2 regions of the Polycladomyces zharkentensis genome follow, and region 1 is predicted to be linked to the other one. Evidence: predicted binding sites of a transcription regulator. Region 1 holds the regulator's gene; the other holds the start of a gene.
The links. The regulator CtsR, encoded in region 1, represses protease genes until heat stress. The targets are predictions, from matches to a motif close to ATGGTCAATAAAGGTCAAACA.

Region 1 (14,627 bases):
CATCCAAAAGGAACTCCGCGGAATCCCGATTTTTTTGAAGTTGGGGTACTTGATCTGGCTGATCATCAAATACGACAACAGCAACATGCCCAATACCAACATCGGACGCTGAACCAGGTCACTGTACAGGGCCATCGTCGCCAACACGCCGCCCGCGGCCGTAATCGGCAGACCAATAAAATAGCCGGGGATCCCCGGTTGCACGTTGAATCGGGCTAACCGCAACGCACCGCAAATGGGGAACACCGCGGTGATGATCCATCCCCAGATATCGTATCCCTTCAAAACCGCTACATACATGATCAAAGCGGGGGCTACTCCGAAGGAGATGACATCGGACAGCGAATCAAGCTCTTTGCCGAACTCGCTCTGCGTGTTGAGCATGCGGGCCACCCGGCCGTCCAAACCGTCCAAAAACATACCGATAATGACCATGATCGCAGCATATTGCCACTCGCCCTGAACCGCGAGAATGATCGATATAATTCCTAAAAATAAGTTCCCGATAGTAAAAAAGCTGGGCAGTGCTCTGGCAAACATAGAAGGGAACCCCCCAAATCCTTTGAAATGCCGTTTCCGCGAACGAAAATAACACGTCATCTCCCTTCATAATTGGCAGGCTTTGTTGTGGTTTCATTCTAGGTTATTTAGATATGTCTGTCAATAAAGACCTGTTCCTGAATGCGCTTCAGCCCCTCCTTGATCGCCCGGGCCCGCACGTCTCCGATTCCCTCCACTTCGTCCAGCTCTTCGATCGTTGCCATCATCACGCGCGGCAACGAACCGAATTTATCGATCAGCTTTTGGATAATGGGGGCGGGAAGACGTGGAATTTTGTTCAGAATTCTGTAGCCTCGCGGAGAGACGGCCTCTTCCTGAATATTGATATTCGACGGATATCCCAAAATGCGTACAATGTTGCCGTGTTCCAACAATTCATCAGCAGACAGTTCCTTCAGTTCCTTCAACACATCTTCCGGTGAGATTTTATGCGGGTCATAACAGTAATCCTTGATCAGCCGATACGCTTCATCTTCAACATTGGCCACCAGCTCTTCCATCTGCATACTGATCAGACGGCCTTCCGTCCCCAGCTCGTTGATATAGGTCTGGATTTCACTCTTAATGCGCAATACCATCTCGATCCGCTGGATCACCATGGCCACTTCGTTTAACGTAACCAACTCTTCAAATTCCAATGCGCTCAGATTGGTCGTTGACTGGTCCAGTACGGATTTGTACTTCTCCAGCGTCTGGATGGCTTGATTGGCTTTGGTGAGAATGACACCGATATCCTTCAGCGCATAACGGAAGTTGCCCTGGTACAGCGTGATCACATTTCGCCGCTGGGAAATGGCGATGACCAGTTTATTCGTCTGCCGTGCTGTTCGTTGGGCCGTTCGGTGACGGATCCCCGTTTCCGTCGAAGGGATGGATGAACTGGGCACCAGTTGGGTGTTGGCATACAAAATGCGTTTCCCGTCGTCACTTAAAATGATGGCGCCATCCATTTTGGCCAGCTCATACAGGTGGGCGGCCGAAAACGGACTGTCAATGTGAAATCCACCGTCCACGATCTCCCGCACACTGTCATCATAGCCCACCACGATCAACGCCCCGGTCTTGGCCCCCAACACATTGTCCAATCCTTCACGGAATTGGGTTCCCGGAGCAACCATTCGTAACACACGGCTGACAAATTGATCCCTTTCGCTTTTTTCCCTCACTGATCCGACCCTCCCAACGCGACTTCCAATGCCTCTTCAACCGTCGAAACCCCGATCACTTCCAACCCGGCCGGCGGCGTCCAGCCTTTCCGGCTTTTCTCCGGAATGATGACTCGTCGAAAGCCCATTTGATGGGCTTCCGCCACCCGCTGTTCCATTCGGGAAACGCCCCGAACCTCACCGGTCAAACCCACTTCTCCGATGACGACGTCACGCGCTCCCGTCGGACGATCGCGAAAACTGGAAGCGATGCTGACAGCCACGGCCAGATCAGCGGCCGGTTCGTCCAAGCGCACGCCCCCCACCACATTGACGTATGCATCCTGATTTTGCAGAAACATGCCCAGACGCTTTTCCAACACAGCCAAAATCATGGCCACACGATGGTGGTCCACACCGGTTGCCATCCGTTTGGGGGTCGCAAAACTGGTAGGTGCCACCAACGCTTGCAATTCGACCAAAATCGGCCGTGTTCCTTCGACGCTCGCCGTTACGGCTGAACCGGCCACACCGGACGGGCGCTGGGACAAAAACATCTCAGAAGGATTGGATACTTCTGCCAATCCTTCTGACTTCATTTCAAATACGCCGATCTCGTTGGTAGAGCCAAACCGGTTTTTCACGGCCCGGAGCACGCGGTAGGTGTGATGCCGCTCGCCTTCAAAATACAACACCGCGTCCACCATATGCTCCAACAGCCGGGGACCTGCGATCGCGCCCGCTTTGGTGACGTGACCGACGATGATGACCGTGACTCCCCGTTCCTTGGCGAGTCGCATCAACTGTCCGGTACATTCCCGCACTTGCGCGACACTCCCGGGGGCCGATCCCAAGTCGGGATGGTATATCGTCTGGATGGAGTCGATTACCAGCACTTTCGGTTGTACTTGCTCTACCAGAGACTCCACGGCAGTCAGATCCGTTTCCGATGCCACCAGCAAACGCTCGTCCAACGCCCCGAGGCGGTCCGCACGCATTCGGGTCTGCTCCGCTGATTCTTCCCCTGAGACATAGAGCACCAAGACGCCGCGAACAGCCAACTGAAATGATGCTTGTAACAGCAACGTGGATTTGCCGATGCCCGGATCGCCCCCCACCAGGATGAGCGATCCCGGAACCACACCGCCGCCCAATACACGGTTCAGTTCGCGAATACCGGTGTCTGCACGGGTTTGCCTCACCTGTTCCACCCGTGTGATCGGAACAGCTTTCTGCTGTTTTTTACGGGATACACCGCCCCATCCTCCTGCTCGTGACCCGGTTGTTTCCCGTTCTTCCACCATGGTGTTCCATCCACCGCATCCGGGGCAGCGTCCCATCCATTTGGCCGATATATACCCGCATTCCTGACAGGCGAATTTGCTTTTCGTTTTTGCCACTTGGCGACCCCATCCATCGTCGATATTCATTCTCATTATAGCACGATCATTCGGGTTCGGCACGTTGGTCAGAAAACCGGAAGGCCCCTCGCTAGAGGGGCCGTGGCAACCGTCACTGCGTAGGCGACGGACTCAGTTCCGTTTTTTCCACCGTCAACTGACCGTCCTTCACATCGATTTTCACGGTATCACCCCGTTGAATTGTGCCGCGCAACAGCTCTTCGGAAAGCCGATCTTCGATGTGTTTTTGAATGGCGCGACGCAGCGGACGAGCACCGTATTGCGGGTCAAACCCGACTTTGGCCAAGTGTTTTTTGGCCTCGTCGGTCAGCACGAAGTCAATGTCCTGTTCTTTCAGGCGTTTACGCAGTTCCTCGGACATCAAAGTGACGATTTGTTGCAAATGCTCTTCTTTCAGAGAGTGGAACACAATGACATCGTCGATCCGGTTGAGGAACTCGGGACGGAAACTGCGTTTGAGTTCCTGCATCACATTTTCTTTCATGTTCTCGTAGCCGTCATTGTCACCCGTCGTGAACCCGAGCCGGGTGCTTTTGCGGATCGTGTCCGCTCCAACGTTGGAGGTCATGATGATCACGGTGTTGCGGAAGTCGACCAAACGTCCCTTGCCGTCGGTCAAACGACCGTCCTCCAACACTTGCAACAGGATATTGAACACTTCGGGATGCGCTTTTTCGATCTCGTCGAACAACACCACCGAATACGGTTTGCGCCGCACTTTTTCGGTCAATTGGCCGCCCTCTTCATATCCCACGTATCCCGGAGGTGCTCCGACCAACCGGCTGGTGGAGTGTTTCTCCATATACTCGGACATGTCGATGCGAATCATCGCATTTTCATCTCCGAACAGCGCTTCGGCCAGCGCCCGTGCCAATTCGGTTTTCCCCACACCGGTCGGACCGAGGAAGATGAAGGAGCCGATCGGACGCTTCGGATCTTTCAATCCCGCACGTGCCCGGCGAATTGCCCGGGAGACGGCTCTGACCGCTTCTTCCTGTCCGATGACGCGCTGATGGAGGATTTCTTCCATCTTCAACAGGCGCTCCGACTCTTCCTCGGCCAATTTGCGCACCGGAATACCCGTCCAATGCGAGACGATATCCGCGATGTCTTCGGCCGTCACCTCGGAATCGGTTTTGCCTTGATCGGCTTTCCACCGATTACGCGTCTCTTCCAATTCCTCACGCAGTTTTTGTTCCCGGTCGCGCAGGGATGCGGCTTTTTCAAACTCCTGGCTTTGCACGGCCGCATCTTTTTCCTTGCGCACTTCCTCCAATTTTTGCTCCAGCTCTTTCAACTCAGGCGGCACCGTATAGGAACGCAGACGGACACGGGAAGCCGCCTCGTCGATCAGGTCGATCGCTTTGTCCGGCAGGAACCGGTCAGTGATGTAACGATCGGACAGTTTCACCGCCGCTTCGATCGCTTCATCGGTGATCTTCACGCGGTGATGCGCTTCATAGCGGTCGCGCAGACCCTGCAGGATCAGAACAGCTTCCTCCGGTGTCGGCTCGTCAACCTGGATCGGTTGGAAGCGCCGTTCCAAAGCGGCATCTTTCTCGATGTATTTACGATACTCATCCAGCGTGGTGGCACCGATGCACTGCAGATCACCACGCGCCAGTGCCGGTTTCAGGATATTGGAGGCATCGATCGCTCCTTCCGCACCACCGGCGCCGATCAGCGTGTGCAGCTCGTCGATGAAAAGGATGATGTTGCCCGCCTGCCGGATCTCGTCCATGATTTTTTTCAGCCGATCCTCAAACTCCCCGCGGTATTTGGTGCCGGCAACCACGGTGCCCATGTCAAGCGTCATCACCCGCTTGCCCCGGAGGGTTTCCGGGATTTCACCGTCGACGATCTTTTGCGCCAGTCCTTCGGCGATCGCCGTTTTCCCGACACCGGGCTCCCCGATCAGAACCGGGTTGTTTTTGGTCCGCCGGGACAACACTTGGATCACCCGTTCAATTTCTTTGCTCCGCCCGATCACCGGGTCCAGGTTGCCCTCCCGGGCCGCTGCGGTCAAATCGCGGGCGAGGCTGTCCAACGTCGGTGTGTTGGCCCCGGCTCCCCCGCTTTGGTGGGAGGTAACGGCTTCATTGCTTCCCAACAGCTGCAGCACTTGCTGCCGTGCTTTATTCAGGCTGACGCCCAAATTGTTCAGCACACGTGCAGCCACTCCTTCACCCTCACGGATGAGGCCGAGCAGGATATGCTCCGTACCCACATAGGTATGACCCAGTTTGCGCGCTTCATCCATCGAGAGTTCAATCACCTTTTTCGCCCGGGGTGTATAGGCGATGTTGGTCGGTTGGCCCTGTCCCCTGCCAATGAGGGATTCCACTTCGTTTTGGATCTTTTCCAAGCCCAAACCCAGTCCGATCAGCGCCTTGGCGGCGATGCCTTCCCCTTCACGCACCAAACCGAGCAAAATATGCTCCGTACCGATATTGCTGTGACCCAAACGAACGGCTTCCTCCTGTGCCAGCGCCAACACCTTCTGTGCGCGTTCCGTGAATCGGCCAAACATCATCGTTCATCCACCTCACTTTAATTTTCGTCGTTGTGTTCGATAGCCAAACGTTCCCGGATCAATACCGCCCGACGAATATCCCGTTCGCCCGAGTCCAGACGCTGACCAGCGTATTGTTGCAAAAATCCGGGTTGGGTCATTACCATCAATTCATTCAGCACCGTAGCCGAAACGCCTTTGATCAACCCCAGGTCGATGCCCAACCGGACATCGGACAACCGGTGCATCGCCTCCTTGGAATCCATCACCCTGGCATGAGCGAGGATGCCGTAGGACCGGTGCACACGATCTTCCAGCTGGATCGGGGAAGATTCCAGCAACCTCCGGCGGGCCGACTGCTCCTGGTCGATAATCTGGCCGACCACGCTGACCAGATTATCGATGATCTCCTCTTCTTTCTGCCCCAATGTAACCTGGTTGGATACCTGGTAAAGGTTGCCCAGCGCCTCACTCCCCTCACCGTAGATTCCGCGTACGGCCAATCCGACTTGGGCAATCGCCTGAAACAGACGGTTCAGCTGCTGGGTCATGGCCAAGGCGGGCAAATGCAACATCACCGATGCCCGGATGGCCGTCCCCACATTGGTGGGACAGCTGGTCAAAAATCCGCAGTGTTCGTCAAATGCATACGACAGATGGTGTTCCAACGTATCATCGATATGATCGGCCAACTGCCAGGCTTGCTTCAGCTGAAATCCCGGGAACAGGCACTGAATGCGCAAATGATCCTCTTCGTTGATCATGATACTGACCGCTTCGTTTCCGCTTAAAATCACTGCACCGTGACGGGACTCTTCCGCCAGATGAGGGCTGATCAAATGCTTCTCCACCAACACGCGCTTCTGCAAGTCATTCAACGTGTCCATCCGGATCAATTCCGCGTCGCGAAAATACGGCTGTTCCTTCTCTTCCTGAAATGCTTCTTCAATCCGCCGTACCACTTCTTCTGACTGGGATGCGGTCGCCAGCATCGGGAAGGGAAGGCCGGCCAAATTTCGTGCGATGCGAACGCGAGAGCTGATCACGATGTCGGATTGGGGTCCTCCGCCTCGCATCCACTCGCTCATCGCGCTTTGGATAAAGCGTTGAAGCGACAACATTCTCCCTCCCTTTCAGCCTTCCAGTTTCCTCTGCAGGGCGCGGATCCGGTCACGCAGACGAGCCGCTTCCTCGAATGCTTCCCGGGCAACGCACTGCTTGAGCTGCTCCTTGAGCTGTTCGATTTCCCGCCGAATCTTTAACCGTCCCCCCGTTCGTTCCGGCACTTTGCCGCGGTGGCTGGTACTGCCGTGAACCCGGCGAAACAGCGGAATCAGTCGCTCCCCGAATGCTTGGTAACAATCACTGCATCCCAACCGTCCGATCTTGCTGAATTGCGTGTAGGTCAGTCCACACGTGGGACAACGGAGCGAACCGGACTGCACCGACTGCTTCGCCTGTCCGCCTTCCCCATAAGGAGCATCGAAATTGAGCAGTCCGGACAACAGTTGATGAATGGAAAATCCGTTTTCCATCATGGGGATCTGTTCCCCTTTTTCCTGGGCACAAACTTCACAGAGATGAAATTCCGTTTTCTCGCCGTTGACAATTTTGGTGTAATGAAGTGTCGCCGGCCGTTTTCCGCACTCTTGACATAGCATCGGCGTCACTCTCCTTTGTCCGCCATTAGAATCGCGACCCACGCCCGCATCATATCCGCCCGTACCTGGTCCCGAATATTGACGGGTAATGTCAGCACTTCGCGGGACACCGATTTGCGCAGCAACTTGGCTTCCCGCTCCGTGATGATGCCGTCATCCCGCAGACGGTCGATCACATCTTCCGCAGCCGCCTGATGGATCGAATGACCGATCTGTTTGAGCAACACATCGAAATAGGTGCGTTTGGAAGCGTGTTTCACTTTGCGAATGCGGATAAATCCACCCCCGCCCCGTTTGCTCTCCACCACGTACCCTTTTTCCAGGGTAAAACGGGTACTGATCACATAGTTGATTTGCGAAGGCACACATTGAAACAGATGAGCCAGTTCGCTTCTTTTTATCTCAATCGTCCCCGTCGGGCTTTCATTGAGAATTTTCTTCAGATGATGTTCGATGATGTCCGTGATGCATCTCATCGGACAACCTCCTGCTGACTTTGACTAACTTTGACCTTCTGACTTTATTATAATTCATTCCCATTTTTTCGCCAAGAGGGGAACAGCCGTCCTTCTCATTTTTTCTTGATCGCCGGCATTTCATACAATCTCTCATTTACTGGATTACCCGGAAACAACAGCCTTCACACCTTCCACTTGCCTCATTTTTTCAATCAAATCGCTTTCCGGGAATTTTTCCGGCATCCGAATCGTAAACACGATATCGATCATGTTCTCCTCCGGGTCCTCCTCCTCAATGGAGACCTTGCGGATGCTGGCACCGAACTGCGACAGGATTGTCGCCAAATCCCCCAATGTACCCGGCCGGTCCTTCACTCGGATGCGCAACGTTTTCAGACGTCGGGAGACAAACAGGAGATGTTCCACCCGGTTCAACAGTTCCAAACTGATCAGCGCCAGTGCGGTAGTCAATATGGCAGGGTAATAAAATCCCGCACCCGACGCCAGCCCGATGCCGGAGACCACCCACAACGAAGCGGCAGTGGTGAGTCCCGTCACCGAAAATCCGTGACGCAAAATCGTACCCGCTCCCAGAAACCCGATTCCGCTGACGACCTGGGCCGCCAACCGTGCCGGATCGGTCCTGACGTTGGGCTCATGTACAAACTCCGAAAAGCCGTAGATGGACAACAACATGATCAGCGCTGATCCCAAACTCACCAAAATATGGGTGCGAAAACCGGCGGGATGGTTGTTGTGTTCCCGCTCCCACCCGATCAAACCACCCAAAACAACCGCCAAAAACAACCGCAATGTCGCTTCTCCGATGGAAATCGACCATACATTCTCCATCCGTTTCCCCTCCTCATCCTCCTTAAATTCCGTCATTGTTTTTCCAAGGCGTTTTGGGTGAACGAATATCACCCACATCGCTCCCCGGCTCGGTGTGTCATGGCCGCTCCGACCCGGAGTGCAGACGCGGGCAAAGTGGGCTTCACTCGGAAGGAGTTGCCCGCGATTTCATTCCAGCGCGTTCCTGGTCCTCATCAGGCCGGGCAAGGGTTTTCGATCACCTGGCAAGTCTGCTCGCTCATGAATTTGGCAGACACCCTGACGTGATACACTCACCGGCAAACGAGCTTCCCCGTTTTTACTCTTTTTCAGATGAGTACTTTACCACGTCCAACAAAGTGGGGAACGAGTCGATCACCACATGCGCCCCTTCCAGCTCCTTTTCTCCGCTGAAACTGGGAAAACCGGCGTATCGACATCCGATGACCGTCAGACCGTTGTACAGACCGGCTTCCACATCCGAACTGCGGTCACCCACCATGTAACCGCCCGTCACCCCGTGTTCCTCCATCAGTATGCGAACCAACACCTTTTTTTCACGGGTCTGGTATTCACCCGCGGTATAGATGCCGGAAAACAGCGGAAGCAGCTCAAATGCCGTCAATACACCTTTCACATAGGGTAAAATGCCGTTACTGGCGATAAACAGACGCCATCCATCCCGCGCAAGCCTGTGCAGCGTCTCGTCCACACCGGGGTACAACGCTCCCATTCCCTGCCGCAAACAGTGCAACTCTTCCTCCAACATCCAGCGATCGGCCATTTGTTTGGTCTCTTCGTCAGCTCCGGGGAGCAATCGGTTCCAGATCTCTGTATGAGTGAGACCGAATACGGATTGAATCTCTTTATCGGTCGGTAAAGGCCCTTCATACCGACCCGACTGCAGCAATCGCTCAAATGCCCGGCGAAAAGCCGGTACCGCCACTTTCTCCGTTTGAAACAACGTTCCGTCCAAATCAAAAATCATGGCATGATGCGACATCGTTCCACGTCTCCCCTTTATCCATGTATATTTTGATCAACTTGACGATACCATACCGGGCGAGCGGAAAATAGGCAAGTCTATCATACGAGGAAAAAAGAACGTGGGATGGTTGACATTTCCTGGGACGATCGATAAAATAAAATCGTTGGTCAGTCATCGTTTTTCGTTACTGAGGAGGAAAGGGAAGTCGCCGACATGAGAAGCTTCCGATTCACTGTTCCACCCTCTTTCCAATCAACGGCAAGTGGGACAATCGTATCATATATTCCCACCGGCGACCTCGACGGATGATCTGAGATTTCCTCCTTTGACCCATGGTATCTTGCACCCCCGCCACAGGGCGAGCGGCCTGTGGCTTTTTTTACGTTTGCATGCACATCGCCACAGGCCTGCCAGCTTGTGGCATTTTCTTTGGGAAAGGAGTGAACGTGCTCATGACTCAAACCGTTTCAACCCCGGAACATCCTGTCCTCCGTCAAGCCGATGAAGATGTCGCCATCCATTGTCAGCATGTCAGCAAACGGTTTGTGGAAACAGTGGAAGGCAGCCGACGCTGGTCCAACTGGTTTCGCGGGGAACGACGGATGATCAAAGCGGTGAATGACGTATCGTTCACGGTTCGGCGAGGAGAAATCTTCGGTTTATTGGGACCGAACGGATCAGGTAAATCGACACTGATCCGATTGCTGTCAACACTCCTGTTTCCCGACAGTGGTACATTGACCGTTTTCGGCAAGGATGTCGTACATCATCAGCACGAAGTGCGCCGGTGGATCAACCGGGTCTCGGTGGAGGCATCCTTTTTCAAAAAGCTGTCGGCGATGGAAAACCTGCGGTATGCCGCCCGGTTGTACGGATTGCCCGTAAAGGAAGGAGAAAAACGGGCGATGCAGATTCTTCGACGGCTGGGAATTCGGGAAAACAAGGCACACACGCCGTTGGAGAATCTCTCCCGGGGGATGCAGCAAAAAGTGGCAATCGCCCGGGCGCTGATGACCTCCCCGGTGCTGGTTCTGCTGGATGAACCCACGACGGGGCTGGACCCCAAATCGAAACGGGATGTGCAGGCATACATCAAGGAAGTGATGCAAACGCATGATGCAACCATGATTTTGACCACACATGATATGGAAGAAGCGGAATCATTGTGCGACCGGATCGCCATCATCGACCAAGGACGCATCATCGCCTTGGACACGCCCGACGGTTTAAAACGACTCGTCGGAACCGACTCGATGGAAACCGTCTTTTTTGAACTGACGGGAAAAGATTGGGAGGAGGCGTTGGCCGATGAAGACATGGATGCGTGAGTGGAACGCCGCTTATGCGTTTGTCGAGCGCAGCTTCCGTCTGATCCGGCGCTATCTGGCTTGGGAAGTCGTGTTTCTCTTCTATAATATCATCAATACCCTGACGATTGGATTGATCGGACTGACCATGCAGGGTGCGCCCAACCAAGAGGAAATGGTGCTGTATCTGGTGATCGGCGCGCTTTTCTGGGGATTCATGTCCGTACTGTTCGAAGAGGTGGCCAACTCCATCACGTGGGAACGATGGGAAGGAACCATCGAATACACGTTTATGGCACCGATCCGCCGCATCACGCACTTGGCGGGGATGTGCCTGTTCGCACTGCTGTACGGAACCATCCGATCCGTGATCGTCTTGGCCATTGTGGCTCTCTTTTTTGACCTGCCTTTGGCACAGGCGGATTTCCCTGCCGCACTGGTCGTACTGGCGGTTGCCAGCCCCGCTTTTATGGGTTTGGGCCTGATTGCGGCAGTCCTTCCCCTGTTGTCCCCCGAACGCGGAACACAGGCAACGCATATCATCCAGGGTATCATCCTGCTCGTCTCCGGTGTGTACTATCCCATCGACGTATTGCCCAAATGGCTTCACCCCCTGTCCGTCCTCTCCCCCGCAACCTATGCGCTGGATGCGGCACGGGACGCCATCCTGCACGGAACCGGTGTCATCGCACTGTTGCCGAAATTGGGTATTCTGTTGTTGATCGGCATCGTACTGGTTCCGATGGGATTGTGGATCTTCCTGCAGGCGGAACGTTATGCGATGCGCACGGGCAAGCTGAAGCGAAATGGGTGACCTGCCCCACACTGCGAAGCACCGGAGGCACTCCCTTTGGCAGTCGTGGGCTTCCCGCTTGATCCGGCGTGGCAGCCCACATCCATCCACGATCGCTTCGTCCAAGCCTACTAGTTTTTGAAACCAAGCTCACGCTTCAACTCTTCCAGGCTAGTCCAATCTTTGTCTTCTCGGTTCCGTTTCAGCTGCTCCAGCTCTTCAGGTGTCAAGTGCTCGTCGTCCTTGGGGAGTATGTCCCATAACTTGTCCCATAGCTGATTTTTAATTTCCTCATCAGAGTAGCCCATTTCCCTTAGCTTTTTAATTGCTTGTTTCATGTCGTTGGCCATGGGTATCCTCCTAAAAACCGCCGGGGAGTAATCCCCGACGGTACAATCAGTTAGTAACAAGGTTGTTTTCCAAATCAAAAACGGGTTCAGTCCCTTGCTTTTCTACGGGTTTGAAGTATGCCTTGACCCCCAGGGCTTTCATCACTCGCTCCAACTTGGAAACCGAGATGCCATGGTACTCATTCCGCTCATCCATTGATACCTGAGCGGGAGATACACCAAGCTTTTTGGCCAGATCTCTCTGAGTCATCCCCCTATAGATTCGAAATGCAATCAGCATCTTACCTAAATCGTGCTCGATTCCGCTAAAATCCCCTCTTTTGATTCGTTCATACAGCTCAACTTCCCATTTCTTCTGTTCGTGGATCGCCATACCTGCTGCCATCAGGTTCTTGATTTCGTTATCGGAAAAGCCTTTTTCCTTTAGTTTGTTGATCTGATCTTGAATGGCCGCTTTTTCGGTTTCGACCATTTGTTTTGTTCTTTTGTACTCCTGTTCCGTTTTGATCACAGAAGTCACCCCTTTATCAATTTGACAATGCCTTTGCCGGTTCCCGCTCTAGTTTGCCGGAAAAACTGGGGAAATGGCGGGTGAGGAAAGTTCAGGTGGATCTCCTCACAATGCGGGTACAATTCAATCCGGTACTTATGCCACATAAGCGGTTTTGGTGGCCCACCATGGTAGCGAACCCTTTTTGTGATATCACATAAATCATCCTCAGCTGCTTCTTTTAAAGCCTTGAATTTAGAGCCATCCGCTATAGAACGAGCATCGCATACGTAATAACCGTCTATATCTCCTGGGCGGGGTTTGTTTGTTACAAAAGATCCGTTTATATAGGATCTCTTCGATTCCCACGCGCATGGGAAGTAAACACAAACTCGATGTCTTTGTGCCGGTGATCGTTCAATTGTTCTTGGAGATATTCAAAGAGCGGTTTTCGAGCCTGATTCAACAGATCTCTGTTACGAGTGTTTTGAGGCAAAAATAAAAGGCGTAGAATGAACCACGCCAATGAAAGATGAAGGAGCATGTGCTGGAAGGGAACTTTCCCGAGTAGAGGAACTCGGGGTTTACTTATATACAATATGACACAATGGCATGAAGAGATTGGGCCGACTATGAAAATCCACATTAACAGCGTTTCACCTGTCCCCTCGGGGTTCGCTTGGTATATTTCTCTTTCGCGGAACGGATCAACCAAGAGACCGTGGAAAGTCCCCCCGTGGGAAATTCCCTTTGTGTACGCATGGGGTGTGGCCAACCGAAGTCCTTACGTACCCATACCGGATATCAACATATGCGTTACTCCCATTAACAATACCAACACCAGCATCAGACCGAAATACATCACGCCATATACGAAACGCGTCCGGCCAGAGACTTGATAATATTCCGCACTCTTGCGCAACGACGGATCTTCCTCAACGGACGGAACATATTCGGCTTCCAGCCGCAGACGGATGAGGGGTTGACCGGTATCATCCGTAACGCGGTCGGCTCCGGTCATCCGCACCTCCTCAAACCGCCCCTTCATCCCTTCAAATTGAAAGATTTCTCCCACACCCGGATAATTGACAGAACACACGTGTTCCCGATCCGCCACCCGACAATACTGCACATGGGGCAAGACCCGCTGATGAGACTCAGCCGGTATCCAGACATGCGCCTCCTCCCAGCGACTTTCCGGCACAAACGCCTCCACGGCGATCTTCCTGGGCTTATTGCGCCTGTCGGAGAGAAAGGACGACCACAATTCCCATGCAAACAGCAACCAGATCACCAACAACAACGGGCTGAACGTCACGATCACCAAGACGAGGCCGGCAACGAGTCCCACCACCCACAACCAACGGGAGATGGCACTGACGATCCGCCCGCCGTCCAAGGGATGAATCGGCAACAGGTTGAACAAATTGAGCAAAAATCCCACCTGCGCAATCGAGTAGAGCGGTTCGTATCCGGTCGCCACACCGATCGCCAAACACAACACCGCGCCGATGGTACCCACGAATGGACCGCCGTAGGCAATATAAGCCTCAGTCACGGCATCGGCGGGCATTTTCCGCATCATGATCAACGCTCCCACAAACGGGATGAATGAGGGTGCAGACACGGGCAATCCTTTCCTGCGCGCCGCCCACACATGCCCCATCTCGTGGACGAGCATCATTGCCACCAATCCGAGAGCAAACGTCCACGGATAAAACAGGGCATACGCGCCGATGGACAAAAGCATGGTCCAGACGGTTCCGCCCGCTTTTCCCAGTTTGAGAATCGGGAGCAGAAACTTGAGCTTCCCACCCAAACCGATCAAAAGCGCGATCAATCCGCCCCACCATGTTTTTTTCATGCCGCTGTTCCTGGTATCACGGTGTGCCAAGCGCTTACTCCTCCTTATCCGTCACTGCAATCGCCTCTCCCATTCCATGTTATCACAAGTTTCGACTTTTCACGCATAACAATCCGGGCCGAGCGTGCTTGACCGAAAGCCGACAATTTCCGGGTCGAACAAGTCCAACCCCCTTTTTTTAAAGTATCCCGCCTTGTCGACTCGGTCTGTCTTTCATGTTATATTTATTGACATAGGAAAAATATC
Region 2 (14,627 bases), on a different contig from region 1:
AGCACTTCCCGCGCGTATACGTCCACGATTCTCGTCATGTTTTGTCTTCCTCCTTGAATCGTTGCATTGGCTTTTATGATTCAATCATCGAGCGCCCGGTCATTTCTTCCGGTTGTTCGATGCCCAACAGATGCAGCAGGGTCGGCGCGATATCCGCCAAAATCCCTTCTTGTCGCAGTTTCACGTTTTTGTCGGTGACGATGAACGGCACCGGATTGGTGGTATGGGATGTCACCGGTTTGTTGTCGGCCGTGAGCACCATGTCGGCGTTGCCGTGGTCCGCCGTGATGACGGCCACACCGCCTTGGGCCAGTACCGCCTCGACCACGCGGCCCAGGCATTCATCCACGGCTTCCACCGCGCGGATCGTCGGCTCCAATTTGCCCGAGTGACCCACCATGTCCGGGTTGGCAAAGTTGAGGATGATGGCATCGTGTTTGCCGGCCTCGATCTCCTTGACCAAGGAGTCGGTCACCTCATAGGCGCTCATCTCCGGCTTCAGGTCGTAGGTGGCCACTTTGGGCGAATGGATCAGGATCCGGTCTTCACCCGGGAACGGTTCTTCCCGTCCACCGCTGAAGAAGAAGGTGACGTGCGGGTATTTCTCCGTTTCGGCGATCCGCAGTTGTTTCAACCCGTGATCGGCCACCACTTCGCCGAATGTCCGCGTCAAATCCAGCGTGGGGAAGGCGACTTCGCCATTGACCGTCTCACTGTAATGGGTCATGCACACATAGTGCAACCCGTTCGGTCGGCCTTCTCCCCGGTCAAACCCGTCGAAGTCGTCACGGGTGAACGCCTGCGACAGCTGGATCGCACGATCAGGCCGGAAGTTGAAGAAGATCATGGCATCGCCGTCCTGCACCCGAGCCACCGGATTGCCGTCTTGGTCCGTGATCACGGTCGGTACGACGAACTCGTCGTAGATCTCTTCCTGATACGACCGCTCCACCGCAGCCACCGGATCGGTATGGGTCGGTCCTTCTCCGTACACCATGGCACGGTAGGATTTCTCCACCCGATCCCACCGTTTATCCCGATCCATGGCATAATACCGTCCTTGCACCGTAGCGATGCGGCCCACTCCTTTTTCCGCGATCACATCCTGCAGTTGCTTCAGGTAGGTGACACCGGTATCGGGGCCCACATCGCGCCCGTCGAGAAACGCGTGCACGGCGACATTGTCCACGCCTTCCCGCTTGGCCAATTCCAGCAGGGCAAACAGATGGTTGATGTGGGAATGGACGCCCCCGTCGGAAAGCAGCCCCAACAGGTGCAGTTGCGTGCCTTTTTCCTTTACATGGCGAACAGCGCTCAACAACACGTCATTTTCAAAGAAGGAACCGTCTTGAATCGCTTTGGTGATCCGCGTCAAATCCTGGTATACAATTCGGCCGGCGCCGATATTCAGGTGGCCCACCTCGGAGTTGCCCATCTGACCGTCAGGGAGACCGACGGCTTCCCCGCTCGCCCGAAGCGTCGCATGCGGGTAGGTGGACCAGTAACGGTCGAAGTTGGGCTTGTTCGCTTGCGCCACGGCATTGCCATGCACTTCGTCACGCAAGGCAAAGCCGTCCAAAATGATGAGGGCGACCGGTTTGCGCCGGCTCATGCGTGATCCCCCCGTACCGACGCGGACACCAGACGGTCAAACGATTCCGGTTCCAGGCTGGCGCCGCCGACCAACGCACCATCGATGTCCGGCTGATCCAGGAACGCGCCGATATTGTCCGGTTTGACGCTGCCGCCATATTGGATGCGCACTTCGTTTGCCACTTGCTGATCGTATTGGTTGGCCACCATCTTGCGGATAAATCCGATCACTTCCTGCGCGTCGTCAGCCGTGGACGCCTTGCCCGATCCGATCGCCCACACCGGCTCGTAAGCGATGATGACGCGCTTCACTTGTTCGCTCGAGAGTCCGGCCAACGCTTTTTCCACCTGTTGACCCACAACCTGTTTCGTTTGCCCCGCTTCCCGTTCCTCCAGCGTTTCACCGACGCAAACAATCGGAATCAAGTCATGGGCAAATGCAGCATGCACTTTTTTGTTTACTGTTTCGTCCGTCTCGGCGAAATACGAACGCCGTTCCGAATGGCCGAGGATGACGTACTGCACCCCCAAGTCCTTCAGCATCACGGGGCTGATTTCACCCGTAAACGCTCCTTTTTCTTCCCAGTGCATGTTTTGCGCACCGATCCCGATGCCGCTGTCCTTCGCCGCTTCCACCAAGGCGGGCAAAGCCGTGAACGGCGCACAGATCACGGTTTCCACGCCTTTCGTTTCTTTGGCCGTTTTCATTGCGCGGAAGAACGCCAGGGCTTCCGCGCTGGTCTTGTGCATTTTCCAGTTGCCTGCGATTACGGGTTTGCGCACCAGTCACACCACCTTATCGGTTCAACTTGAAGCTGTCGTCTCCAGCTTGCGAATGGTACTTTCAGGGTGACCATGATCCTCTCGCCCCTGTTTCGCTTCATTCCAAGGCCACTCGCGAAACATGGTCACCCATCTTTTGTATCAATCACTGCCAGGGAGAACTTTACGACAGTGGGTCAACCACCTGCAACTTTCCATCATTCCCGGTCGTCCAAGGCGACAACTCCCGGCAGCGCTTTTCCTTCCATCATCTCCAACGAAGCACCGCCACCGGTGGACACGTGGCTCACGCGATCCGCCAGACCGGCTTTCTCGATGGCTGCCGCAGAATCGCCTCCGCCGACGATGGTGAGCGCGTCGGAATTCACCAGTGCTTGGGCCACCGCATTGGTGCCGTGGGCGAACCGGTCGAATTCAAATACGCCCATCGGACCGTTCCAAATGACCAGCCGCGAGCTTTTCACCACTTCGGCAAACAGTTCCCGCGTTTTCGGCCCGATATCCATCGCTTCCATGTCTGCCGGAATCGCATCGATGGCCACCGTTTCCGCCCGGGCATCCGGGGCGAATCGATCAGCCACGACCACGTCGACCGGCAGCATGAGGCGCACTCCTTTGGCTTTTGCCTTCTCCATGAAGGAACGGGCCAGATCCAGCTTGTCCTCCTCGAGCAGGGATTTGCCGATTTCATATCCCTGCGCTTTGACGAACGTATAGGACAGACCGCCGCCAATCAGCAGATTGTCCACTTTTTCCAACAGGTTTTCGATTACGCCGATTTTGTCCCGTACTTTGGCCCCGCCGATGATCGCCGTAAACGGTCGCTCAGGCGCTTCCAATGCACGTCCCAGCGTTTCCAGCTCTTTTTGCATCAGGAAACCGGCCACTGCAGGCAAATGTTCGGCGATCCCGGCAGTTGACGCATGCGCCCGGTGCGCCGCTCCGAAAGCGTCATTGACGTACAGATCGGCCAGATTTGCAAACGCGCGGGCCAATTCGGGATCATTTTTCTCTTCACCCGGTTCAAAGCGCACGTTCTCCAACAGCAGCACGTCGCCTTCGTTCAATGCTGCCGTCCGACGTTGCGCTTCTTCCCCGACGGTTTCCTTCACATAATCAACCGGTTTTTCCAACAACTCGGCCAGCCGTTTCGCTACCGGCGCCAAGCGCAATTCTTCCACTACCCGGCCTTTGGGACGGCCCAGGTGGCTGGCGAGAATCACTTTCGCTCCTTGTTCCGTCAAATAACGGATCGTCGGCAATGCCGCCCGAATCCGTGTATCGTCGGTAATTCGCCCATCTTCCATCGGTACGTTGAAATCCACTCGACAAAACACGCGTTTGCCGCGTACATCCACGTCTCGGATCGTCTTTTTGTTCATCCGGGCCAATCCTCCTCGGCATGAGAAAGAGGAGAGAAAACCGCTCCCACTCTCCTCTTCCCCGATTTCCACCTATATTCTAGACTTAGAGTCCCCGCTTGGCAATATACGCAGCCAGGTCCACCACGCGGTTGGAGTAGCCCCACTCGTTGTCGTACCAGGAGACCACTTTCACCATGTTGCCTTCCAGAACCATGGTGGACAAGGCATCCACGATCGAAGAACGGGTATCTCCGTTGAAGTCGCGGGAAACCAGCGGCTCGTCGGAGTATCCGAGGATGCCTTTCAGTTTGCCTTCAGCCGCTTGACGCAGGGCTTCATTCACTTCTTCGGCGGTGACTTCTTTTTCCAACTCAGCCACGAAATCCACCACGGAAACGTTCGGCGTCGGCACGCGCATTGCGAAACCGTTCAATTTGCCGGCAAGCTCCGGCAATACTTTGGCCACGGCCACAGCGGCACCGGTCGTCGTCGGGATGATCGACATACCCGCTGCACGTGCACGGCGCAAGTCTTTGTGCGGCAGATCCAGAATTTGTTGGTCGTTGGTGTAGGCGTGCACAGTCGTCATCAGGCCGCGACGAACGCCGAACTGCTCATGCAGTACTTTGACCACGGGTGCCAAGCAGTTGGTCGTGCACGAAGCGTTGGAAATCACTTGATGGGCGGACGGATCGTATTTGTCCTCATTGACGCCCATCACCACGGTCAGGTCTTCGTTTTTTGCCGGAGCGGAGATGATCACCTTTTTCGCGCCGGCTTCCAGGTGTTTGGCCGCATCGTCCCGTTTGGTGAAACGGCCGGTCGATTCAACGACGAGATCAACACCCAGTTCGCCCCACGGCAGTTGCGCCGGATCACGCTCAGCGATCACGCGTACGGTTTTGCCATCCACCACGAATCCTTCGTCAGTCACTTCGACGGAAGCGTCCATTTTACCGTGAACCGAGTCATATTTCAGCAAGTGTGCGAGCGTTTTGGCATCGGTCAAGTCGTTGACCGCCACCACTTCCAACTCCGGATGATTCAGCGCATTCCGGAACACTGCCCGTCCGATGCGTCCGAAACCGTTGATTGCAATTTTTGTTTTAGCCATGGATAACCCTCCTATGCTTGGTGTTGTTTATGAAAGGAACCGTTCTGGTTGGATGGTTCCTCTCCACTCTCTTCGGTTTCTTCCAGAATGGCACGCGCGGCAGCTTCATCCGTAATCAGGACGTCATTGCCCACAGCCGGGCACACAGCCGCAATCGCTTGTGCTTTGCTCCTGCCACCCGCAATGGCGATGATCGATTCGATCCCGCCCATATCATCCAGCTGAAGACCGACCGTGCGTACCCGGGATACAATTTCCCCGTTCGGGTTGAAGTAGTAACCGAAAGCTTCCCCCACAGCACCGCTGTGCTGGATATGCGCCACTTCATCAGGAGATGATTTCCTGCGGATCGCCATTTTCGTCGCTTCTCCGATGCCATGTATAACAATTCGCGCTTCGCGCAAGAGCTCCATCACTTCCTGGATATGCGGCTCTCGGAGCAACATCTCTCGCGCTTCATCGCTTAACTGGTCGGGCACATGCATCAGCCGGTAATCCCCGCCCGTTTTTTTCGCCATCAGGGAAGCGATGTAGTTGGCTTCCAACTCGACCGCCTCACCCAACCCGCCGCGCGCCGGGACGAACATGGCAGACTTCAGGCTCGGGGTCGGCGTCATCATCTCCGCCACCGCCGCAACCGTCGTCCCGCCGGTAACGGCTACCACTTGATCAGGCCGGGCCATCTGGCGCAACAGACGGGCACCGGAGCGCCCCATTTCTTTTTTGACCCAGTCGGATTGGTCCGCGTCTCCCGGCACGATGATCACCTTCTTCAGGCCGAGCCGTCGCGCCAGGCGCACTTCCAAATCGGTGAGTCCAAACAAATCTTTGATGAGCGGCTCCATCTCGGACAACAAATCCGTTCCCCGCTCCGTCAGGCTCATGCCGACCGAATCGACGCGCACCAATCCCTGCGTTCGTAAAAAGTCCACTTCGGAGCGCAGGATCCGCTCAGTGGAATCCAACGCGCCCGCCAACGAACGGCGTCCGACCGGCTGCATCAACTGAATGTGGCGCATGATTTCGTACCGTTTCCGCATGACTTCCAGCAGATCGGGCAACAATTGTTTTTGCAACCGCAACAGTTGGTTCATCTTCTCACCTGGGACATTTTTTGTCCCTCGTAGCAAAATGCGTCCCATATGCGGCAAAAAAAGAGCATGGCCGGTTTCAGCCCGTTGCATCTCTATTGTATCGAAACGACCCTGGATTGGCAAGGCGAAACAGCCTATTTTCCTTAATTTTCGTATCGTTTCCGAAGGGTGGACGACAATATCCCCATCTCTTCTCTGTATTTCGCGACCGTCCTCCTCGAGATCCGCAATCCTTCCGCCTTCAAAAGGTCAGCGATTTTCTGATCGGACAACGGCTGACGTTTATCTTCCTGTGCAATCAACCGTTCAATTTTATTTTTCACGCTTTCCGCAGAAGTATTCCCTCCCGCATCGGTGGAAAGGCCGGATGGAAAGAAAAACCGAAACGGAAAACATCCCCGTGGTGTCTGCATGTATTTGTGCTGGGTCGCCCGACTTACAGTGGACTCGTGAATTCCCAGCTCGTCCGCAATCTCCTTCAGGGTGAGCGGTTTGAGATAATCCAGACCCCGATCGAGAAATTCGCGTTGTTTGTCGACGATGACACTGCTGACCCGCAGCAATGTATGCCGGCGCTGTTCGATACTTTTGACCAACCACATCGCCGATTGAAACCAATTTTTCAGGTAACGGGTCGCCTGCCGGCTCCGGTCATCTTCTTGGTAAAGCAATTGTTCGTAATGTCTGCTTACGGTCAACCTTGGCACATACCCGTCATTGACCAGCACGACATATTCATTTTCCACCCGCTCAACGACGACATCCGGAACCACATAGCGCGGTTCTCCGGCATGATAAGCCGATCCGGGCCTGGGATTGCACCGTTTGATGCGGTCTACCGCACGCTGGATTACGGCTACGTCGCAGTCGAGGGCGCGTGCAATTTTTTTCATCCGACCTTCCGCCAAATCCCGCAGGTGCGTATCGACAATTTTCAACGCGATGGGATCCGGTTTTTCGTCCCGTTCCAGTTGAATACGCAGGCACTCGGCCAACGAACGCGCTCCGACCCCGGCGGGATCAAGCGAATGAATCACCCGCAAACAAGCTTCCATCGTGTTTTCATCGATATTAAAGCGCTTACATACAAAATCAGGAGATACATCAAGGTACCCTTTTTCATCCAAATTGCCGACCAAATAGGTACACACTTTCCGCTCCATCGGTGACAGCGCCAAATACCGCAGCTGCGTTTCCAGCATCTCGGTCAGCGTTTGTTCCGGGGAGGCAACTCGGGCGATCGGGTCCGTTTCATTTCCCCTCACCTCACGCTCCCCATTTCCTGTATGCGGTTTCAGATACAGTGCCCATGCACGCAGGTCCTGTACGTTCCATTCGTTTTTTCCCGCGTCATGGCGTTCTGCTGTTTCGTCGATTTCCAATACCGGGTTTTCAATCAGTTGTTCCTGGATATAATGTAATAGGTCCGTCGCGGAGTATTGCAGAATCTGAATCGCTTGGCGCAACTCCGGCGTCATCGTCAATTTCATGCGTTGTTCCTGCACCAAACCGTAACCCATGGACAGCGCCATTCATTCTCACCTCCGCGTTTTACATCATATGCCACACACCGACATCTTGATGTCGAATCCGTCCTGGAGTGCCTGGTCTTTATTGATACCGTCTTCCAAGCTCATGGATTCATCAGTCACGTCCCACGATGTGTGTCGATTATTTTCTGCTTTTATTGTAACATATCGTGAGGTGGTTGCGTTTTTTCAATAAAGATGGAGAAATAAACAAATTCACCGCTGAGGCTGGAAAATTGCGAAATCATCCGGGGGACTTGTCAAATTTGACACTCTGCGATATAATGAATGCTGTCACTCGATGAATTCGCATATGCGCCTATAGCTCAGGGGATAGAGCGCTGGTCTCCGGAACCAGGTGCCCAGGTTCGAATCCTGGTAGGCGCGCCAAACCAAAAGCAGCCGAATGCGGCTGCTTTTTTCTTTATGTTCGCGAACAGAAGCGTTTGACCTTTATTGACCTTTACCGATCTTTGGAGTATGATGGAAATGAGAAACAAACCGACGAGGGAGGAAGCAACGGATGAACCTGATTCCGATTGTTGTTGAGCAAACCAACCGCGGTGAACGTTCCTACGATATCTACTCCCGTCTGTTGAAAGACCGGATTATCTTTCTGGGCAGCCCGATCAATGACGCAGTGGCCAACTTGGTCGTTGCCCAGCTGTTGTTCCTGGATGCCGAAGATCCGGATAAGGATATCCATTTGTACATCAACTCGCCGGGTGGTTCCATCACTGCCGGCATGGCCATTTACGACACCATGCAGTATGTGAAAGCGGACATCCAAACGATCTGCATCGGGATGGCCGCTTCAATGGGGGCATTCCTGCTGGCGGCAGGCACCAAAGGAAAGCGGTATGCCTTGCCCAACAGCGAAGTGATGATTCACCAACCACTGGGCGGAGCCGAAGGGCAAGCGACTGATATTGAAATCCGCGCCAAACGCATTTTGAAAATGCGGGATCGAATCAATCAGATTCTGGCGGAACGTACCGGACAACCCCTGGAAAAAATCGAACAGGACACGGACCGCGATTACTTCATGACGGCAGAGGAAGCGAAGGAATACGGACTGATCGACCACGTGATCACCAGTTTGCCTTCCGCAAAATGACGAAATCCATCAATCGTGTTCGGCCTCTCACCCACAGAAAACCACCTTTTCTTTTGAGACCTCCTGCGGGAGGCTTTTCTTTTTTCTTTTTTGCACAAAATAATAGGGAACGATATGGACTGGAGGTCATCATGAAAAGCCAATGGGATCGACACGAACGCAGATTATTCTGGTTATGCATGATTGTCGCCCTGGTGATGCTGCTGGCCATGGTCGGCCGTTTGTTCCATTGACCGCATTTTTCAAAAGTACGTCTTCATCAACTGATCCAACCACGCCGGTATGCGTGCGCACGCCACCTGATCGAAAGCGGGTACGTACGGTTTCAGATCCAGCACCGGCGTCCCGTCGATCGCATCCAACCCGCGCACCCGAACACGGTTTTCTCCCACTTCCAGGATGGAGACCGCGGTGATCCCGATCGGATTGGGCCGATGTTTGGCCCGCTGGGCAAAAATACCCGTATCCGGCATGTCCGCTCTTCCCTGCGGACGGCGAATCAAGTCCCGTTCGGGATGAAAGTCGGCTTGGTGAAGCCAAAATACCACCAACAGATGAGAGAATTCCTCCAATCCTTTCAATCCACGATCATATGGGGAGAACAGCTCGATGTCCGACTCCACGCCTCCCCAGTTCTCGTCCATGGCTTCACTGATCGGGGAGCGGACCACGCCGATCGGGTTCCAACTCATTGTCCGTGCCCTCCCTTTCCATCCGATGCCGGTTGCTTCCTTTTCGCCTGCCACACGTCCTTCAATGCCCGGTAAAACACATCCCCGCCTTCCAACGGCGCGAATTCGACCTTCATACGGTGAAAATCCCGGTATTTTACTTCGATGCGTTGCCATTTGCCGTCGATATCCGAATATTGGCCGAAAGTGATATCCTGGATCTCCCCGAGAGGTACTGAAGTGATCCGTCCACGTTTGTCATACACCAGACGGTTGGAGGTCAGCAGGGCGATTTCCGAACCGTCCATATCCAGTGACCGATCATAATACGCAATCAACTCTTCTCCCTGTTGCAACAGGTGACGCTGCCGCAGGGTCTGCAGTGTCCGGGCATCCACCTCGTTGGCCAGTTTCACTCCCGGCTCCATCTCCAAAAACGAGGTTACGCCGCTGATCAATCCATTTACCGCAACCCCCAGAGCGATCAGTAAGGCAACGGTTAAAACGGCCACCCCAATCCACAGTGGCCAACGCGTTTTTTTGACGGCATGTTCCTGCATGACTGGTTCCCCCACCTCATCCACCTCTTTGCGATATCGATTGGCAATCCTGCGATTATTCCTATTTTACTTTGGGATATAAGGAAAATCACCGCTTGACATCAGCACGTGGAGAATTCAAGCGTGGGGGCATGCGTGAGACGGGAATCAGGCCGGACGCATCCAATCATGAATACTGCTTTGTATTTTCCAACGGCGGGGTATACACGTGAAATGAAATCATCGGTTCCTCTCCCGCGTTGCGCATGGCATGAATCAATCCATGTCCGATCAATACATATTCCCCCGCTTGATGACGTCCGGTTGAAGACAACGCTGGTTGGGAATGATGGGGAGACAATGTAAACACCTTATTCTCCAACGTCCCCGCCACCACGCGGATACAACCGATGGAATTTCCGTGATCGTGAATCGGGGTTTCCGTCCCGGAAGGCAGATGGATCACGATCGCTTCGAAGCGATCCGATCGGAAAACGACATTCCTCCCGTAGCGCAAAGGCGGCCGAGGTTGCGTGACCAACGGTGCAATCCGTTCCCGTGTGCAGTCCAACCGCTCAACCGCTTGACGAAGACGCCATACGTCAGGACGATGGAGATTCTGAAGCAAGCTGCGCAAACAGGAAACGAAATCCATGGTATCTCCCCCAAATCACCGTGAATCTTGACCAAGTTGAGTAATGTACTCAAGATTACATCCAGATGATTCAATTTATGCGGTATGCAAAAGCGGAGTGCGACCCATCGGCAAAATTCCGCCAATATAAAGAAAGTCTCAAAAGAAAAAAAGGCGCCGATTGAGCGCATGGGAATGGGAGACTAACAAACTTTGATCCATCAGGTTTCCGTGCATCATCAGTGGTACGAATCGTACACCCCATTATCAGCCTGCAAGGTACGACTCATTTCTGTCGGAAGATACAAACGGACTGGCTTGCAAAAGAAAACATCCCGCGCGGGATGCGGGATGTTGCGAATCGTACCCTTTTCCTTTTTCACCACGACAAACCTTCCAACAGCAAAACCCTGGCGGGGGCCGCCTCGGTGTCGACCAGTTTGATCGGCGCGGCCACCATGAAGTATTCGCCTTCGTTCACTTCAGCGAGCCGCAAACCTTCAACAATGACGATGTCGGCCGCAAACAGCGTTTTATGGGTGGGATGACCCGGTTGGCTGCGTTCGACCCCGAGGGCATCGATCCCGACACCGCGAACACCGATTTCAGCCAAATAACGTGCACCGTCTTCGGCCAGAAAAATAAATTCAAAGTTGAAGGCATCCTCCAGGGAGTTGCGCGTTTTGAACAGGACGAACTCATTCTGCCGAATACCGAAGGGCTTCAGATGCTCGCGCGTGATGCCGCCTTCCACGTGCGTCAGATTCAACACCCGACAAGGTCCGACCAAACGATCCAACGGAATGGTTTTCATCGTGCCGCCTTCCGGAACCATATGCAACGGTGAATCGACATGCGTTCCGGTGTGTGCGTCCAAATCAATGCGGGACTCCCTCACTTTGCCGGTATCAAAATCTTGGACGACACGGATTTTCGGTTGTTTCTCCGGTTTGTTTTTGTAAACGGGCATTCCTTCATAAATCGGCGCGGACACGTCGTATACCTTGTACATAAAGACCTCCCCCATGTCATCTTCGGAATCCATCGGTTATTTTCCCGTGATCATTTCGATGGCTTGATTCCCTTGCACGACGGGCAGTGTGCCCTGATTCCGGGACGGCCACCAGCGCGTGCCTCTTCTGCTCAAAAGCTGATGCGCCGCATCAGGACCCCACGTACCGGCCCGGTACGAATGCAAGGTCGACTCGTTTTGACGATCCCAAGCCCGCCGGATGGGATCAACGAATTTCCATGACAGTGACACTTCATCCCAGTGCGTGAAAAATGTCATATCCCCTTCGATCGCATCACCGATCAATCTTTCGTATGCTTCCGGCGACCCACCTCCATCGTTGCAAAACGCCATGGCGATGGGAACCACATCGTTGTCGGCACCCGGCTTTTTGGCGTTCAACACAAAATGCAGGCCTTCAACCGGGTTGATGCTGATGACGAGCAGGTTGGGGCCGAGATCGCCATTTTTGTTGAAATACAGGTTTTTGGGCATCTCTTTAAACTGAATGACAATTTCCGTCGATTTTTGCGCCATTCGTTTACCCGTGCGGATGTAAAACGGCACACCGGACCATCGGAAATTGTCTACATACAACTCCCCGGCCACAAACGTTTCGGTAAGCGAATGAGGATCAACGTTCTCCTCCTCCCGGTAACCAGGTACCGGGCGTCCGTCCAAGACTCCCGCCTGATACTGCCCGCGAACCATGTATTGATTCACTTCGTCTTCCGTCAGACGGCGCAAGGAACGAAGCACTTTCACTTTCTCGGCATGAATCGCTTCCGGTACCAGCCGGCTGGGCGGCTCCATCGCCACCATCATGATCATCTGGAGAATATGGTTTTGTACCATGTCCCTGAGCGCTCCCGCCTTGTCGTAATAGGCGGCGCGTTCTTCCACGCCGACCGTCTCACTGGCGGTAATCTGGATGTTGTCGATGTAGCGGTTGTTCCACAACGGCTCAAACAAGGTATTGGCAAAGCGGATCACTTCGATGTTTTGGATCATTTCCTTGCCCAAATAGTGATCGATCCGGTAGATTTCCTCCTCGGCAAAAGTTTGCCGGATCTGATCGTTCAATTCTTTGGCCGACTCATAATCGTGACCGAACGGTTTCTCGATGATCAGTCGCTTCCATCCGGCTGTCTCCGTCAATCCCGACGCTTTCAGGTTCGTGGACACGGTGCCGAACAGATCGGGAGCCATGGCCAGGTAAAACAACCGATTGCCAGGCAAATTCCATTCATCTTCCAACCGCTCCATCAATGCGCCAAGTTGGGCATAGGAAGAAACATCCTTCACATTGAGCGACTGATAGTAAAAACGAGCCACAAAATCGGCCCAACCCGCTTCTTCCCGTGCCAAACGGGAATGCTCATCAATCGCCTTCCGCACCGTGTCGCGAAAATCGTCCATCGTTATCGGTCTGCGGCCTACGCCGATCACCGCGAATCGTTCATGAAGCTTTTTATCACGGAAAAGGCCGTATAAAGCCGGAAATAGCTTGCGTCTGGCAAGATCCCCCGTTCCTCCGAATATCACCATCACAAACGGTTCCACCTGGGGTTGATGGGAAGGCATGCCATTCCACTCCTATCTTGCATTCTTCAATTCATTTTTTCCGGGAGAATTCCTCCCTTTATCTTTACCCGATCTCTGCGGGCAAATCATCTTTCTTTTCCATTTTCGTTTTCCTTGTTCATTTTGGCAACTCTTTTTCGGTTTTTTATCCGGTGCCGATATAAAAAAGCGCCATCGACGCTGATGCAATGCAAGCGTGATGGAGCCCGTTCTTTTTCGGTTTCATATCCTACTCGACGTAACGGTGTTTTGTTTTCTCACCATTTGATCCGAACCGTCCCCATTTTCCCATCAACACGAACATGACAACGATGATGGCAACCGTCATCAGCTGCAGAACATTGTGTTGGAGATCTGGCGGCAAATGATGACCGTACGTCGGAAGGAGCTTGATCGTTTGACCGAATTTCTCCGCACAGGCTTTCGCTTCCTCGGCGGTAGCACCCCATAGGTAACGCGGAAACAACATATGTTTATTAATGAACATATAGATCGCAATGTTCATGAAACCTCAGTGTGCCCAAAATGGTACACCAATATCATTCTGAGGTGCCTTTTCGATTCCAAACGGGTTGTCAATTCATTAACGGCACTGATTGCCAGGAGGCACGATCCCAGGAAACAAAAGATGAGTTAACCAATTAAAATTGGCCAACCCATCTTTTATCAGAGATACCCGTTATTTGCCTACTCTATTTGCGTATTCTGAACCTGCCGGATAGCGATCTCCCAAAATCTCGATCTTCGAGAGCGCGTCGTTTAAATCACTTAGTTCTTCAAGGGTCAGCTCAACGTCAACTGCGCCAAGATTTTCTTCCAGGCGCTCCAATTTGCGCGTGCCGGGAATCGGAACAATCCATGGCTTCTGGGCAAGCACCCATGCGAGTGCGATTTGAGCCGGCGTTGCGTTTTTCCTTGCAGCAACCTTCTTTATCAGTTCAACCAAAACCTGATTTGCTTCGAGATTCTCCGGTTTGAAGCGAGGAACAATGCTACGGAAGTCGGAGTCAGCGAATGTTGTATTCTTATCAATTTTTCCTGTAAGGAATCCCTTGCCCAGCGGGCTGAACGGAACGAAACCGATACCGAGTTCCTCTAGCGTAGGGAGCAGTTCTTCTTCAGGACTTCTCCACCATAGTGAGTATTCGCTCTGGACTGCAGCGAGTGGCTGAACCGAATGTGCGCGGCGAATCGTTTCCACCCCTGCTTCAGAAAGCCCCCAATGCTTAACCTTACCTTCCTTGATCAGGTCTTGTATTACTCCGGCCACTTCCTCGATCGGCACATTTGGGTCAACTCGATGCTGATAGTATAGGTCAATGGCTTCGACTTTAAGGCGTTTGAGCGAGCCTTCGACTGATTGCCTAATATGCTCCGGCTTGCTGTCAAGCACCTGCTTGCCATTTACCATTTTAATACCAAATTTAGTGGCAATCACCACTTCCCCCTTGAATGGGGCAAGTGCCTCACCTACCAACTCCTCATTCACATATGGCCCGTATACTTCGGCGGTGTCAAAGAATGTAACACCACGTTCAACAGCGGCTTGAATTAATGAGATCATCTCCTTCTTTTCCGGAGCCGGACCATAAC

Region 2: clpP (ATP-dependent Clp endopeptidase proteolytic subunit ClpP) is a predicted target of CtsR. The motif match lies at 7,921-7,941, and genes of this name have one in related genera.

The regions. Positions count from the first base shown of each region.
Region 1 is NZ_JAFHAP010000007.1:38,414-53,040, reverse strand. It holds gene pssA (CDP-diacylglycerol--serine O-phosphatidyltransferase) at 1-540, opposite strand, end outside; gene disA (DNA integrity scanning diadenylate cyclase DisA) at 648-1,727, opposite strand; gene radA (DNA repair protein RadA) at 1,724-3,106, opposite strand; gene JQC72_RS06855 (ATP-dependent Clp protease ATP-binding subunit) at 3,219-5,660, opposite strand; gene mcsB (protein-arginine kinase McsB) at 5,678-6,760, opposite strand; gene mcsA (protein-arginine kinase activator protein McsA) at 6,773-7,300, opposite strand; gene JQC72_RS06840 (CtsR family transcriptional regulator) at 7,306-7,776, opposite strand; gene JQC72_RS06835 (MgtC/SapB family protein) at 7,921-8,610, opposite strand; gene JQC72_RS06830 (HAD family hydrolase) at 8,909-9,592, opposite strand; gene JQC72_RS06825 (ABC transporter ATP-binding protein) at 10,030-10,905, shown strand; gene JQC72_RS06820 (ABC transporter permease) at 10,886-11,698, shown strand; gene JQC72_RS06815 (hypothetical protein) at 11,809-12,027, opposite strand; gene JQC72_RS16730 (helix-turn-helix domain-containing protein) at 12,074-12,538, opposite strand; gene JQC72_RS16850 (DUF6932 family protein) at 12,544-12,864, opposite strand; gene JQC72_RS06805 (site-2 protease family protein) at 13,302-14,411, opposite strand.
Region 2 is NZ_JAFHAP010000011.1:22,436-37,062, reverse strand. It holds gene eno (phosphopyruvate hydratase) at 1-38, opposite strand, end outside; gene gpmI (2,3-bisphosphoglycerate-independent phosphoglycerate mutase) at 74-1,612, opposite strand; gene tpiA (triose-phosphate isomerase) at 1,609-2,376, opposite strand; gene JQC72_RS12340 (phosphoglycerate kinase) at 2,574-3,758, opposite strand; gene JQC72_RS12335 (ArsJ-associated glyceraldehyde-3-phosphate dehydrogenase) at 3,844-4,854, opposite strand; gene JQC72_RS12330 (sugar-binding transcriptional regulator) at 4,866-5,948, opposite strand; gene rpoN (RNA polymerase factor sigma-54) at 6,092-7,480, opposite strand; tRNA gene JQC72_RS12320 (tRNA-Arg) at 7,793-7,867, shown strand; gene clpP (ATP-dependent Clp endopeptidase proteolytic subunit ClpP) at 8,001-8,594, shown strand; gene tsaA (tRNA (N6-threonylcarbamoyladenosine(37)-N6)-methyltransferase TrmO) at 8,837-9,286, opposite strand; gene JQC72_RS12305 (hypothetical protein) at 9,283-9,840, opposite strand; gene JQC72_RS12300 (cysteine dioxygenase) at 9,992-10,459, opposite strand; gene JQC72_RS12295 (cyclase family protein) at 10,818-11,450, opposite strand; gene zwf (glucose-6-phosphate dehydrogenase) at 11,487-13,034, opposite strand; gene JQC72_RS12285 (hypothetical protein) at 13,264-13,539, opposite strand; gene JQC72_RS12280 (aldo/keto reductase) at 13,714-14,627, opposite strand, start outside.